DNA from 3 places in the Acidaminobacter sp. QWL-03 genome. Region 3 is predicted to be linked to each of the others. Evidence: riboswitches for the same ligand, from Rfam matches in the RefSeq annotation. Region 3 holds a riboswitch; each other region holds the start of a gene.
What was found. Region 3 has a riboswitch for S-adenosylmethionine ahead of AC4PHM_RS07460 (homocysteine synthase). Riboswitches for the same ligand answer to the same signal wherever they lie in the genome.

Region 1 (4,695 bases), 260 kb from region 3:
ATATCCCGAAATTGAAATTGGCGGCGAGCGCTTCCTGCGCATCCCCATCAAAACCCATGTCGTCATGTTTGGCGATCAATTGAAGGAAATCGTCGACACCTACGCCCGGGAACACCTGGAGAAGGACGACATCCTGTTTATTACGGAAAAGATCGTCGCGATCACTCAGGGCCGCGCGCATTATATGAAGGATATCAAGCCGCGAAGGCTTGCTAAAGTACTCTCCAAGTACGTCACCAAGACACCGGCCGGCATTGGCCTTGGCATTCCTGAAACCATGGAAATGGCTCTCAGGGAGTGCGGTACGGCGCGCATCATAATGGCGGCTGCGGCCAGCGCTGTGACGAAGCCCCTCGGCAAGAAGGGCGTCTTTTATCAGCTCGCGGGCTACAAGGCGTCGTCCATTGACGGCCCGACCCCGAATACCCTGCCGCCGTACAACCAGTGCGTCGTCCTGGGGCCGGATAAACCCGATGAGGTCGCCCGTGAAATCAGCGCCCACCTCAGGGGCATCAAGGTGGCAATTGCAGACATCAACGACATCAGCGGCGTCATTTTGGGCACCTCCCATCCGGGCATGGACAGACTCAAAATTGCGAAAATCCTGAAGGATAACCCGCTTGGACAGGACCTTGAGCAAACCCCTATGGGGATTATTAGAAAGATTTCGAGTGCGCTTTAAAGAGGAGGGAGAAACTCGGGGTCGATAGGCCAAAGGCCGCTGACACCGAGTTTCACTCAAATGAAAGAGAGAGCCAGGTGAAGCCGTGACGCTTCACTGGGGCTCTCTCTTTTATCTTTGGAAGGAAGACGGTGTCTGACACTGCCTTCCACCCATTTATTTACATTTTAATAGACCTTCCTCACCTTGTACCCAATCTTCGCCAACTCCCGCTGAATTTCATCAATATGGGCATGGCCGCTGGTCTCGCATGTGACCTCCAGCTCCACGTTCATGAAGCGGTCGGTGTTCTTGAACTGGTTGTGGTTGAGACCTATGACGTTGGCATTGAGTCTTGCCAAGACTTCGGAGATTCTGACCAGCTCGCCCGGCTTGTCGGGGAGCTCGACGCTGAAGCAGAAGAGCCGCCCTCGTGAGACGAGACCCTTGTTGATCAGCGTGGAGATGGTCACCACGTCAATATTCCCGCCGCTGACGACGCTGACGACGTTCTTGTTGAAGACGTGAAGCTTCTTGAGGGCTGCCAGCGCGACTGCCCCGGAGTTCTCCGCGATCAGCTTGTGCTTTTCAAGCAGCATCAGGAAGGACTCCATGATTTCGCGGTCGCTGACAGTGACAATCTCGTCGACATATTCCCGGATGATGTCGAAAGTCAGTTTTCCCGGTTTCTTGACGGCAACGCCATCCGCAATGGTGTCCACATGCGTCAGGCACACGATCTCGTCCTGCTTGACAGATGCTTTCATAGCCATGGCACCCTCAGGCTCGACCCCTACAATTTTTACGGAAGGCTTCAGCTGCTTCATAGCCAGCGCAATGCCCGCAATCAGTCCGCCGCCGCCAATAGGCACCAGCACCACATCCACATCCTCCAGCTCTTCAAGGATTTCCACGCCGATGGTCCCTTGACCCTCAATCACATCCAGGTCGTCAAAAGGATGGATGAAGACGCTGTTTTGCTCCTTTTGAAGCCGCATAGCTTCTTCATAAGCTTCATCATAGCAGTCGCCCGCGAGAACAACAGTAGCGCCAAAGTTTCTCGTAGCCTCCACTTTGATGATTGGCGTCGTTTTCGGCATGACTATGGTTGCCTTAACGCCAAGACGCGTACTCGCCAGCGCGACGCCTTGGGCATGGTTTCCCGCCGAGGATGCGATCACGCCACGGGCCTTTTCATCGTCCGTTAATTTATTGATTTTATTAAAAGCGCCACGGATCTTGAACGCACCTGTGACCTGCAAATTTTCCGGTTTTATGTAGACGCGGTTGCCGCACTCTTCACTGAATGCCTCGCTGAAAATAAGCGGGGTTTCTCGGATCACCGGCTTAAGAGTTTCCTTCGCCGCTTTGAAGTCCACGAAATCGTGATAAGTTACCTTGTCTTTAACCATGTGTAATGCCATTTGAAAGCCCTCCAATTCTGACGCTTTTCCTTTTTCTCCCAACAAAAAAACCGCCCTCTCACTATGAAAGGACGGAATATTCCGCGGTACCACCTTATTTGCACGAATGCCACTCACTCGGCTCTATCAAGCCTGGGCGGATAACGGGGCCAACCGAAAACACTTACATGCCTCAAAATACAAGGTGTTCAGCGTTTCTGCTCAGGGATGATTTGAAAAGGCGCGGACTTGCGTCGACTCTCACCAAATGTCGACTCTCTGTGGCAACCGTTTGCGTTTTCCGTTTCCCGTCGTCGCAAATGAATATCGATATATTGTTATGTATAATATCAGAACTTTCGGACGAATTCAAGGGTTTTAGAAAATATTTATTATATTTTGTAACCATTGATAGTCAATGCTTTCAGTGGCTTTTACCTTACAAACTTATTGTACTTTTAAAAAGACGTGAAAATAGAACTAAAAATTCTGAATTTCGCCTTGACATCTGGCCGCTTCCTTTTTATAATTAGTTCAATTCAATAGCCGCCATCCGTCCGGGATGGCACTTATCCAGAGTGACGGAGGGAACTGGCCCTGCGAAGTCCGGCAACCTGCCCAAAAGGGCGTGGTGCTAAGTCCAGCGGTTTAACCGGGAGATGAGATCACGACATGCGTAGCTCTACTTCGGTAGAGCTTTGTTTTTTGCCTGAAATCTTTAAAGACTTTCGAAACACCCGGCCACTGATCCTAATTCAGCAAATTTATAGCCAATGAAAGGAAGTCACCCCAATGAAAATCAGAGACATGCTTATTGCCACCCGGCCGACTGTTTCCTTTGAAATCTTTCCGCCTAAGGCCAATTACCCTATCGAAACGATCTATGAAACTATTGAGGCCCTGAAAGATCTCCGCCCGGACTTCATCAGCGTCACCTACGGCGCCGGCGGGACGAGCCAGGACAACACCATTGAAATTGCCTCCAAAATCAAAAATACCTATGGCATTGAATCTATTGCCCACCTCACCTGCGTCACCTCCTCCAGGTCCAGCATGATCGACACCCTTGAAAAGATCCGCGCCAGCGGCGTTGAAAACATTCTGGCCCTGCGCGGCGACATCCCGCAGACGCTTCTTGAGGACAAAAGCTGGACACCGGAATACCGGTACGCTTATGAGCTCATTGAGGACATCCACAAGTTTGACAATTTCTCGATTGGCGGCGCCTGTTATCCGGAGGGCCACATTGAGTCCCGAAACAAAATAGACGACCTCAAAAACCTCAAATTCAAAACCAAGACCGGCCTCGACTTTCTGATCACCCAGCTCTTCTTCGACAACGAGCTCTTCTACCAGTTCAGAGAGAAGATGGAGCTCCTCGGCATCAAGACCCCGGTCCTGGCAGGCATCCTTCCCGTCCTCAACATCCATCAGATCAAAAAGATCCAGGAGCTGTCCGGCTGCAACCTGCCGCCAAAGTTCATGCGCATCCTCGACAAATATGAACACAATCCGGAAGCCCTTCAGGAGGCCGGCATCGCTTACGCGGTCGACCAGATCATCGATCTCATGTCCAGCGGCAGCGTCGACGGCATCCATCTCTATACCATGAACCGACCGGAGCCGACCCGCCGCATCATGGAGAGCATTGGCTCCATCCGCAAGGCCCTCAGCAACAGAAAAGAGGGATAGCGTGATCAATCGCGACGAAGTCCTGCGGTATCTGGGCATCCGCGAGATTAAAAAGGCCGATCCCCAGACCCTCGCGGAAGTCGAGGCGCTCTCATCGGAGCTCGAAGCAAAGCTGGTTGGCCGCTGGATTTATAACCCCTTCCCCGTCGAAAAGAAGACAACCGAGGGCATCTGGCTCCATGGACTCTCGGAGCCCCTTCTCGGAAAGGACATCGCGAAGCTCCTGGCGCCCTGCGACACCGTATACCTCATGGCCTGCACGCTGGGACCCCAGGCGGAGCGCCTGATCACTTTGAAGAGCCATCTGTCCCCGACTGCCGGCCTGATCGCGGACGCCTGTGCTTCCGCATTAACAGAGGCCTGGTGCGACAAATGCGAAGCCGAAATCCGCAGCCGGGCAGGTGATTTGACTTTTCGCTACAGTCCCGGCTATGGCGACTTGTCCCTGACCATTCAGAAGGCTATCCTGGAGGCCCTGGTGGCCCACAAGCGCATTGGCGTCTCATTGAGCGACAGTTACCTGCTGACGCCGCGCAAAAGCGTGGTGGCGATCCTGGGTGTACTGCCCAAGATTCAGGGAGATGAGACGACGGACTCGGCCAAACTTCACCGCTGCGGCCTTGAAAGCTGTGACCTCTGCCCGCTGAAGGAGACGTGTACGCGCCGCCGTTAAGCGGGCGTCTTTTTTGCCATAGACTGCTCGAAATGGGTATAATGAATCAACGACATAAAACAACATTTTTTACGATTAAAATAATCTGAGGATGTGATTTTTTGAGCGAACTACATAAGTCTTCATCTGCTGCATTCACGGCGCTGTTTGCCCCAGACCGATTGATGATTTTTGACGGCGCTATGGGCACCATGCTCCAGCGCTACGGCATGAAACCCGGAACCCTCCCCGAGGCGTTGAACATTGTGGATCCGGCGCTGATCCAA
Region 2 (4,695 bases), 1.3 Mb from region 3:
ACTAATGAGGATCAACGGAACCGTGCTTTATTTTTCAGGAGATACAGCTTACAGGCCCGAAAAATTAACCTGGCTTGCTGAAAGCACTCCAGATCTTTCATTTCTGTCCATTAACGGGAATTTCGGAAATTTAAACGCTGCTGAGGGCGCACGTCTCGCAAGTGATCTTAAAACGAAAATCGCCATTCCATGCCATTATGGCACATTTATTGAGCATGGCGGCGATCCATTAAACTTTCAAGCTGAAATGGGCATTATCGCACCAGCATGTCAGGTCATTATCATGAACCAAGAAGACCTGTTGATATATAAACCAACGCAAGTAGGTAGTTAAACAGTCAAAGAGCGCAGCCATATCACATAAGGCTGCGCTCTTTCGATTTCATGTCAATTGCATTATTTGATTAATCAGGTCAAAATCCTGAGCTTCTCTATCCTGTTTTTCTCGATACTCTCAACGACAAACTCAACATTGCCGTGTTCAATTCGCTCACCAACTTCTGGCAATCTTCCGAATTCACCAATGATAAACCCGCCTATGGAGTCAAAATCCTCGGTTTCAATACGAAGCCCCAGCATTTCATTGACCACATCAATCTTAGTTGATCCGTCCACAACATACTCGTCTTCCTGGATCACTTCTATTGAAACCTCGTGGTCATCATATTCGTCTTGAATATCGCCCACGATTTCTTCAACAAGATCCTCAAGGGTGACCATGCCCGCAGTCCCGCCGTATTCATCCAAAACTATAGCTATAGCAGCGCGTTTCGATCTCATCTCCGAAAAAAGCTCGCTGGTCATTTTGAATTCGTAAGTAAAATAAGGTTCCCTTATAAAGTCCTCAATATTGAAAGTGTTATGGAGCGGCTCATAAAAAATCAGATCCTTGACATTTAAAAGACCAATGATATTATCCGGCGTCTCGTCATATACAGGAATTCTCGAAAACCTTTCGCTCTTGAAAATATCCACAATTTCCTGAAATTCCATATTTTTCTCAATCATGACCATATCCGTTCTAGGTGTCATGACATCTCCAACCTGTGAGTCTCCAAATTCAAATACGTTGTAAATCATCTTCTTTTCATCGCCTTCGAGGACACCTTCCTCGTGGCTGACCGTCACCATAGTCTTCAGCTCTTCCTCAGTGATGAATGGCTGATCTTTGTTAGGACTTCCGCCCAACAAACGGATTAGAAGTCCGGTAATGAACATGACGGCTGAAAGCACAGGTGTCATTAACACCATGATCAATGAGATTGGCGCGGCTACTTTAAGCGCAAGTTTCTCCGAATGTTCAGAGGCATAAGATTTAGGTGTAATCTCACCGAAGATCAGTACGAGTAATGTCATGGCAACCGTCGAAATACCAACGCCTTGAACAGGACCAAACATTGCAATGGCTATAGATGTTGCAAGCGCAGAGGCCGCTATATTAACAATATTATTGCCGACCAGTATGGCACCCAACAGACGGCTTGGAGATTTTAAAAGGCGGGATACCCGTTCAGCGCCCTTAACATTTTCTTCCACCATGTGTCTGAGTCTGATTTTGCTGAGTGACATCAGCGCTGTTTCTGAGGCTGAGAAAAATGCTGACATCATTAAAAGCGAAATCAGTAAAATACTTTGCCATAAGTCACTTGGTTCCAAATCAATCACGCTCCAAAATTAATGTAGTTACTAAAATGCATTATAGCATAATTTAGATATTTTTCAAAAAAAGAGTCCTAAATCATAAGAGATTCAGGACCCTGTGACCTTTAATTATTTGAAAGCCTCTTCTTTAAGAATGGCTGCTTTATCCGTACGCTCCCAAGGGACATCGAGATCCGTGCGGCCAAAGTGTCCATAGGCTGCAACTTGTCGGAAAATAGGACGTCTCAGCTCGAGGTCCCGAATGATGGCCGCCGGACGCAAGTCAAAGTGCTTGTTGACCAGTTCAAGAATCCTCTCCTCAGACACTTTACCGGTTCCAAAGGTCTCAACCAGTACAGAGACCGGTCTTGCGACGCCTATAGCATAAGCGAGCTCAATTTCACACTTGTCCGCAAGGCCTGCCGCTACAATGTTCTTGGCAACATAGCGTGCAGCATAGGTCGCGGAGCGGTCCACCTTTGTAGGATCCTTGCCGGAGAACGCGCCGCCGCCATGACGTGAATAGCCGCCATAGGTGTCGACAATGATCTTTCTTCCAGTCAGACCGGAGTCACCCTGAGGTCCCCCAACGACGAAGCGTCCGGTTGGATTGATGTAGTATTTGGTTTCTTCATCCAAAAGCGCTTCAGGCACTATATGACCAATGACATACTGCTTCAGGTCTTTCTCGATCTGTTCTCTGGTAACCTCCGGGCTGTGCTGCGTCGAAATGACAATCGTATCAATTCGAACCGGCGTATCCCCATGATACTCTACTGTCACCTGGGTTTTTCCATCCGGGCGGAGATAGTCGAGAACACCTTTTTTACGGACCTCTGTCAAACGCCGCGCCAGTTTATGCGCCAGCGAGATAGGCAGCGGCATCAGCTCTGGCGTTTCGTTGCAGGCGTAACCGAACATCAGGCCCTGGTCCCCTGCGCCAATCGCTTCGATCTCATCCGTCATTTGGCCGCTGCGATGTTCCAACGCGTCATCCACGCCCATGGCTATGTCCGCGGACTGCTCGTCAATAGAAGTGATCACCGCGCAAGTATCCGCGTCAAAACCGTATTTCGCGCGTGTATAACCAATGTCCTTGATTATGTCCCGAACTGTCTTCGGAATGTCAACATAACAGCTCGTCGTTATTTCGCCCATAACGAGCACGAGACCTGTTGTTACCGCAGTTTCACATGCGACGCGTGCTTTTGGGTCATTGGCGAGAATGGCGTCAAGAATGCCGTCAGAAATCTGGTCGCAGATCTTATCCGGATGTCCCTCTGTAACACTCTCAGAAGTAAAGAGTCTTTTTTTCACTTTTTCATGCCTCCTGAATTTCATCAATTTGTGTTAGTGTCTCATGCAGGACCCTTTAAAGACCCTGCCGATGGTCCCGGCTCCGACAACTAATCCAGAACCGTGCCGCGCAAATAAAAAAAGCCCCTTCAGAAAAGAAGAGGCACTTCAGATTACTTAAGCACACCTCATCTCTCAGTCGTCCAAAAAGCGACTGTAGGATTTAGCACCTTTTTACTGAACAAACTCAAGGTCTGCATATAAAATGCGGCCTCTCACCGTTCGTACCGGTTGCCGGGTTTCATTGGGCCTATTCCCTCCACCACTCTCAATAAGGATTCAATTATTTGTTTTTGACCATTGAAATTATAGCACAGGAGATATAGGATAGCAACCTATTTTTTCAACCCCTATCTTTGTAACCATTTCGTAAGGTCACTGTAATAGGCCACTCCGGGAAATTTAGTATAATTGGGTTGGGAAGGTGATTTTATGCAACCACAATTTATCCGCATTGGGCGAAAATTTGCTACAGCCGCCCTTGCTCTGTCACTTATCACCTCGTCGGCTTTTGCTGACTATCAGCTTTATTATCAGAATAAAACAACCGAAACCATTACAAATGGTGTGCAGTACGAAAAACTGCTTCGCCTGACGGACGGAGGCTGGGTCAACGTCAACGTCCTGAAAGTTGATCTGAAAAACCCAAATCTCAAGGTCAAACCCATCTATCCAAGCCTTTTGTCAGCTAAGGCCAGTTTATCAAACATTTCAAAATCCTATGACAATCTCATCGGCTCTGTCAACGCTGACTTTTTTGATCCGGCGACAAGCTCGACCCTTGGCCCTATTGTGGACGAAGGTGCTTTGATTACGACCCCAAATGGAGACACTAGATTTGCCTCACTCAATATTACTAACTACGGTGTTCCATTCATTGATCATTGGGCAAACTATGAAATGACCTTATCCAATGGCAGTTACACAATGTCATTGAATTACATCAACAAACCTTATCTGAATTACGACCGCGCCATTGTCTTCGATTCAAAATGGGCAGCAAAATCCTTCGGTAAAACAGCCAATGTCGCGATTCTTGAAATGTATGTCGAAAATGGCGTTGTCAGAGGCTTCCAGGAAAATGGCAACCCCTATCCGCTCACTGACAACACCTTTGTTGTCGCGGCTGTAGGCACTAAAATCAAGGAGCTGCGGGACAACTTCCGCGTCGGCGACACCGTGGAGATCGATTACAGCGACTCGCTGAAAAATATTGACTTCACCATAGGCGGCGGCTCCGTCATGGTAAAGGACGGAAAGCCTGTCAGCACCTACACGTTGAATATAGCCGGTCAACATCCAAGAACGGCAGCCGGGATCACAAAGGACAAACAACAATTGATCCTGCTGACGGTTGACGGCCGAACCAATAATTTCAGAGGCTTGAATCAGCCTGAGCTCTCTCAGCTTCTAATTGAGCTTGGCGCCTATGATGCTATAAACCTCGACGGAGGCGGTTCAACTACCATGGTCGTCCGGCCGGTTGGCTCCACTGACCTCGACGTGGTCAATACCCCCTCTGACGGCCCGGAGCGAAGGGTGCACAACGGCATTGGCGTGATCAGCACTGCGGAAGGCGGCACATTGGATCTGATTCTGTTGGAAGCCGCTCAGTCCGGAATCTTTGTCAATGCACCGCTTGAGCTGTCTCTGAAAGGCATTGATGCCAACCGCAGCCCGGTTGAGATCGATCCGGCT
Region 3 (4,695 bases):
ATGCTTTCAGCTCTGGTCCGTGCTCGGATTCAAAAGCCGGCCTGAAGGAAGCAATATAGCACGACCCCAGACCGAGAGCGGTTGCCGCCAAACTGGCGTAGACGGCAGCATTGGCACAATCCGCCAGGGCATGTTTGGCTTCTGGTGCCGAAATAAATATGACTGCTGGCGCGTTATAAAAATTGCTGAAATTAGGGTCTTCAGCACCGGCCTTCAGACGCTCATCTCCTGAAGCCAGCGCGATGTCACGGTTCACACCGCTGATCCGCTTTAAAATTTCCGCATTTGTCACAACGCTGAAATGCCAGGGCTGAGCGCCTCTTGCAGACGGCGCAAAAACAACGGTTTCCATGATGCGCTCGAGTACATTCTTAGGCACCGGATCAGGTCTGTAGCTTCGTACAGATCGCCGGTTCATCAGCATTTGAAATGCATAATTCATTGCTCAACCTCCCCGATTCAATTAATAGTCTCATCTGAAGTATAGCTCTCCAATTTCAGATATTAATACCCAGGATGAAATCTGCCGAACCAGAAAGCCTGACAAAGGTTTATTCAATCTCATCCAGATTGTATGGCGTCTCCTGATAGACAAAATAATTCAGCCAATTGGAGAAGAACAGATGGGCGTGGCTTCGCCACCGGACTACAGGTGCTTGAGAAGGATCATTCTCAGGAAAATAGTTGGCTGGCGGCTGGATATCCAAGCCTTTGTTCACATCTCGAAAATATTCAGCCCCCAGGGTTTCCGGGTCATATTCCAAGTGCCCTGTTGCATAAATTTCTCTTCCATTTTTGGACACAATCAGACCAATCCCAGACGCTTCAGACGTCGCCACGATCTCAAGGTCATCGATCCTGCTGATGTCCTCTTCACTGACGGTAGTGTGTCTGGACTGCGGGATGCAGAAGACGTCATCGAAGCCCCTCATCAGCTTGCAGTTTTGTACTGTTGCCTTATGCTCAAAGACACCAAAGCACTTTTCAGCCAGAGGCAGTTTAGGTATACCATAATGCTGATACAAAGCCGCCTGGGCCCCCCAGCAAATGTGGAGGGTGGCAAACCCGTGGTGCCGGCTCCAGTCCAAAATTTTAGCAAGCTCCGGCCAATAGCCCACTTCCTCAAATTCCAGGTTTTCGACCGGCGCACCGGTAATGATCAGCCCGTCAAACTTCTGATGCTCAATCTGGGAAAATGGGACATAGAAGCGGTCCAGGTATTCAGAGGACGTGTTCTTATAGTCATGGGACTCCAGCCGCACCAGGACGACCTCCGTCTGTATTGGTGAATTTCCAAGTACTCTGAGGAGCTGCGTCTCTGTAGTCTCGCGGGTCGGCATCAGGTTCAGGATCGCAATGCGAAGGGGTCGTATGTCCTGGTGGGTTGCACGAAACTCCGTCATGGTAAAAATATTTTCAGCCGCAAGGATACTCGCGGCGGGCAAATCGTTTGGAATGATGACAGGCATAGAGTCGCCTCCTAAAATTTAACTGAAGTCACCGCGCTGGTGATTGGCCATAGTCAAGGCGATCGCGCGGCAGAATGCAGGTTTGAATGTTAAATGTGTTTTGTGCGTCTTACTTGAAAAAGCCGTTTCTGCCGATGGTTTCGAAACTCGGGTATTTCGGCTTCGCGACCATCGGCAGCAGCACTTTAAGCGTTCAGCGCCGCCTTCAGAGCCTGATCCAAATCCTCGATCAGATCCTGGGCGTTTTCAATGCCAATCGAAATCCTGAACAGATCCGGCGTGACACCCGCCGCTTTCTGGGCGTCCGGATCCAGCTGAGCATGCGTCGTGCTGGCCGGGTGGATAATCAGGGACTTTGCGTCTGCCACATTGGCAAGCAGCGAGAACAACTTTAGACTTTCAATGAACTTGACACCCGCTTCGAGGCCGCCCTTGATGGCAAAGGTGAAGATGGAGCCGCAGCCGCGCGGGAAGTAGGTCTTCGCAAGGCCGTGGTACGGATTGCTCTCCAGATCAGGATGGCTGACCCAACTGACCAGCGGATGGGCTTCGAGGAATCTGGCAATCTTCTGGGCGTTCTCGACGTGGCGCTCCACGCGCAGCGACAATGTCTCAAGGCCTTGGAGCAGCAGGAACGAGTTGAACGGGCTGATGCAGGCGCCGGTGTCCCTGAGGAGCTGAACTCTGGCTTTGATGATATACGCCGCAGGCCCGACATCCGACGCATAGCGAATGCCGTTGTAGCTCGGATCCGGCTCAGTCAGGCCCGGGAACTTCCCGGAAGCCGCCCAGTCAAACTTGCCCGAGTCCACGATCAGTCCGCCGATGGTCGTCCCATGGCCGCCAATAAACTTCGTCGCCGAGTGGATGATGATGTCCGCCCCATGGTCAAAAGGCCTGAACAGGTATGGGGTCGCGAAGGTATTGTCCACGATCAGCGGCAGTCCGTGCTCGTGGGCAATGGCCGCCACGGCTTTGAAGTCGATGAGGTTGATGCCCGGGTTGCCGATGGACTCAATATAAATCGCTTTCGTTTTCTCGTTGATAGCTGCTCTGAAGTTCTCCGGGTCGTCCGGCTGCACAAAGCGGGTCACGATGCCGTATTTAGGGAAAGTCAGCTTGAAAAGGTTATAAGTGCCGCCGTAGAGGGTCGCCGCCGAGACAATCTCGTCTCCCGCCTGCGCGATGTTCATGATGGCATAGGTGACTGCCGCGGAACCGGAGGCTACCGCCAACGCACCAATGCCGCCCTCAAGGGCCGCGATGCGCTTTTCAAGGACATCCGTCGTAGGGTTCATGATGCGCGTATAGATGTTGCCAGATTCTTTCAAAGCAAAGAGATCTGCAGCGTGGTTCACATCCCTGAAGACATAGGACGAGGTTTGATAAATGGGCACGGCTCTGGAGCCTGTGACCGGGTCCGGTTCCTGACCTGCATGGACCTGAAGGGTTTCGAATCTGTAAGCTGTGTCTGTCATATTCATTACTCCTTTTTATGATTTTTTCCAAATAAAAAGACCCCTTTGATGAAAGAGGTCGATAATCACATGGTCGGATCCTCACTCATCTGTCAGCGAAAAACCTTTCGCTGCAGGAATTAGCACCATGCATGACTGCTGGTTGCCGGGCTTCACAGGGCCTGTCCCTCCGCCGCTCTTGATAAGAGTGTCTCGATATTTGGTTGAATTGAATCTTAGCATATTGGCAGTTAGGACGTCAACTGAAATTTCGACAATTTTCTGCCAATTCGAATTTTGGTTATATTGTACGCAGAATCTGACGGCGGAAACTGGAGGGCAGCGGAAACTGGGTGTCAGACACCCGGATTCAAAAAGAGTGAAACCGGGTGTCTGACACCCAGTTTCCTTTCCTAGAATTCCGCCGCCTTCGCGTATATACCTGCCTTTTCCTCTGGGGTGAGCATGCGGTCTACCACCAGTGTGATGATGAAAATACCCGCCAGGCTTGCGATCAGCCGCGTCAACGCGAAAGTTTTCCCCAGTGAGGTGATCTCGAAAAGGACCATCGGAATTTTAGTGGTGGACCAGGCACCCATGAAAATCATGACATTCTTAAAGCCCGCGCCCTTCTTCATGAGCACCGCTGCGACCGGAAACGCGCCGTAGAGCGGTCCGGCAGCCGCAGAACCAATCAGGATGGCCAGCAGCACGCCGCGCAGTCCCGAGCCGGGACCCATATGGCGGATGAGCAGTTCTCTCGGCACCCAGACGTCCAATAGTCCAAGCAGCAGAAAGATTGGCGGAATGATGGTCAGCATTTCGAGCAGACTTTTGCCTGTCATTAGCGCCGCAGTTTCGCCCTGGGTGGGACTGACCAGGTATAACACAATGAGAAGTGCAGCGGTCACCAGGAAGAAGGCATACCGTTTGATCAGCGGCACCTTTTGGGGTGGCTGACCTCCCGGGCCCTGACCCGGTCCTTGATTTGTGTTTTGCTTCATCTTCTCCTCCATTAAAACTCACCCATGACCTTTCCAATGATAATGGCGACCAGGAAAGAAAAAACGAAGGCAGACACATTCCGGATTAATGCCGCTTTCCTGCTGAAATACTTACTCTCAATAGAAAATGTCATTACGCCGACCATCATCAGGGATGAAATGAAAGCCGCAATCTGCATGTAGCCGGCACCGCGCTCCAGCAGCATAGCCGCTGTAGGAAAGGCAATGAAGCCTGGGATCAGCGTGATCCCGCCGACCAGTGCCGCCGCTGTCACGCCAATCCAACCGGAGTCTCCTCCGATCAAGCGGCTGATCACCTCAGGATTTATAAGCGCCAGCATAATGCCGACCAGGGTGATGACGCCCAAAATCTGAGGCAATATATTTTCGAAGGATTTCAGCGCTTTTTTGAGCGCCATTTTGGTTTTTTTCTTGTCTTTCTGCCAGGAAAATGCCAACAGCCCAAAAGAGGTCAAATATAAGATCCAGGTTTGCATCACAATGACCTGCCTTTCTTTGATTTTGCCTTGTCACCGGATGTCTTTTTGGAAGGCTTCAGCAGGTGGCTGACCTTCTCCTTGGCCGCCTTGCGCCTGGCAACGGAAAAGCCAAAGCTGCCAATTGGCTTCCCCCCAAGCGCGTAATAGGTTCCGTGCAGATAAGTGATGGGACTTCCTTTCTCCATATGAATCTTGCCTTCCTCATCGATCAGTGCCGGATCCACCTTGTTTTTCAATATCTCGACGAGAAACAGGTCATGGGTCC

Region 1: it holds a riboswitch for S-adenosylmethionine, as region 3 does, so the genes downstream of both, metF (methylenetetrahydrofolate reductase [NAD(P)H]) here and AC4PHM_RS07460 (homocysteine synthase) in region 3, are expected to answer to the same signal.
Region 2: it holds a riboswitch for S-adenosylmethionine, as region 3 does, so the genes downstream of both, metK (methionine adenosyltransferase) here and AC4PHM_RS07460 (homocysteine synthase) in region 3, are expected to answer to the same signal.

The regions. Positions count from the first base shown of each region.
Region 1 covers NZ_CM178752.1:1,372,260-1,376,954, forward strand. Annotated here, with positions in the region: gene AC4PHM_RS06260 (coenzyme F420-0:L-glutamate ligase) at 1-682, shown strand, start outside; gene ilvA (threonine ammonia-lyase) at 850-2,085, opposite strand; T-box leader at 2,150-2,388, opposite strand; SAM riboswitch class I at 2,631-2,730, shown strand; gene metF (methylenetetrahydrofolate reductase [NAD(P)H]) at 2,857-3,756, shown strand; gene AC4PHM_RS06275 (hypothetical protein) at 3,758-4,429, shown strand; gene AC4PHM_RS06280 (homocysteine S-methyltransferase family protein) at 4,531-4,695, shown strand, end outside.
Region 2 covers NZ_CM178752.1:2,977,788-2,982,482, reverse strand. Annotated here, with positions in the region: gene AC4PHM_RS13890 (MBL fold metallo-hydrolase) at 1-334, shown strand, start outside; gene AC4PHM_RS13885 (HlyC/CorC family transporter) at 409-1,665, opposite strand; gene metK (methionine adenosyltransferase) at 1,771-2,958, opposite strand; SAM riboswitch class I at 3,123-3,275, opposite strand; gene AC4PHM_RS13875 (phosphodiester glycosidase family protein) at 3,430-4,695, shown strand, end outside.
Region 3 covers NZ_CM178752.1:1,628,509-1,633,203, forward strand. Annotated here, with positions in the region: gene AC4PHM_RS07450 (nitroreductase family protein) at 1-442, opposite strand, end outside; gene metA (homoserine O-acetyltransferase MetA) at 552-1,469, opposite strand; gene AC4PHM_RS07460 (homocysteine synthase) at 1,655-2,947, opposite strand; SAM riboswitch class I at 3,030-3,135, opposite strand; gene AC4PHM_RS07465 (permease) at 3,340-3,930, opposite strand; gene AC4PHM_RS07470 (permease) at 3,942-4,427, opposite strand; gene AC4PHM_RS07475 (flavin reductase family protein) at 4,427-4,695, opposite strand, start outside.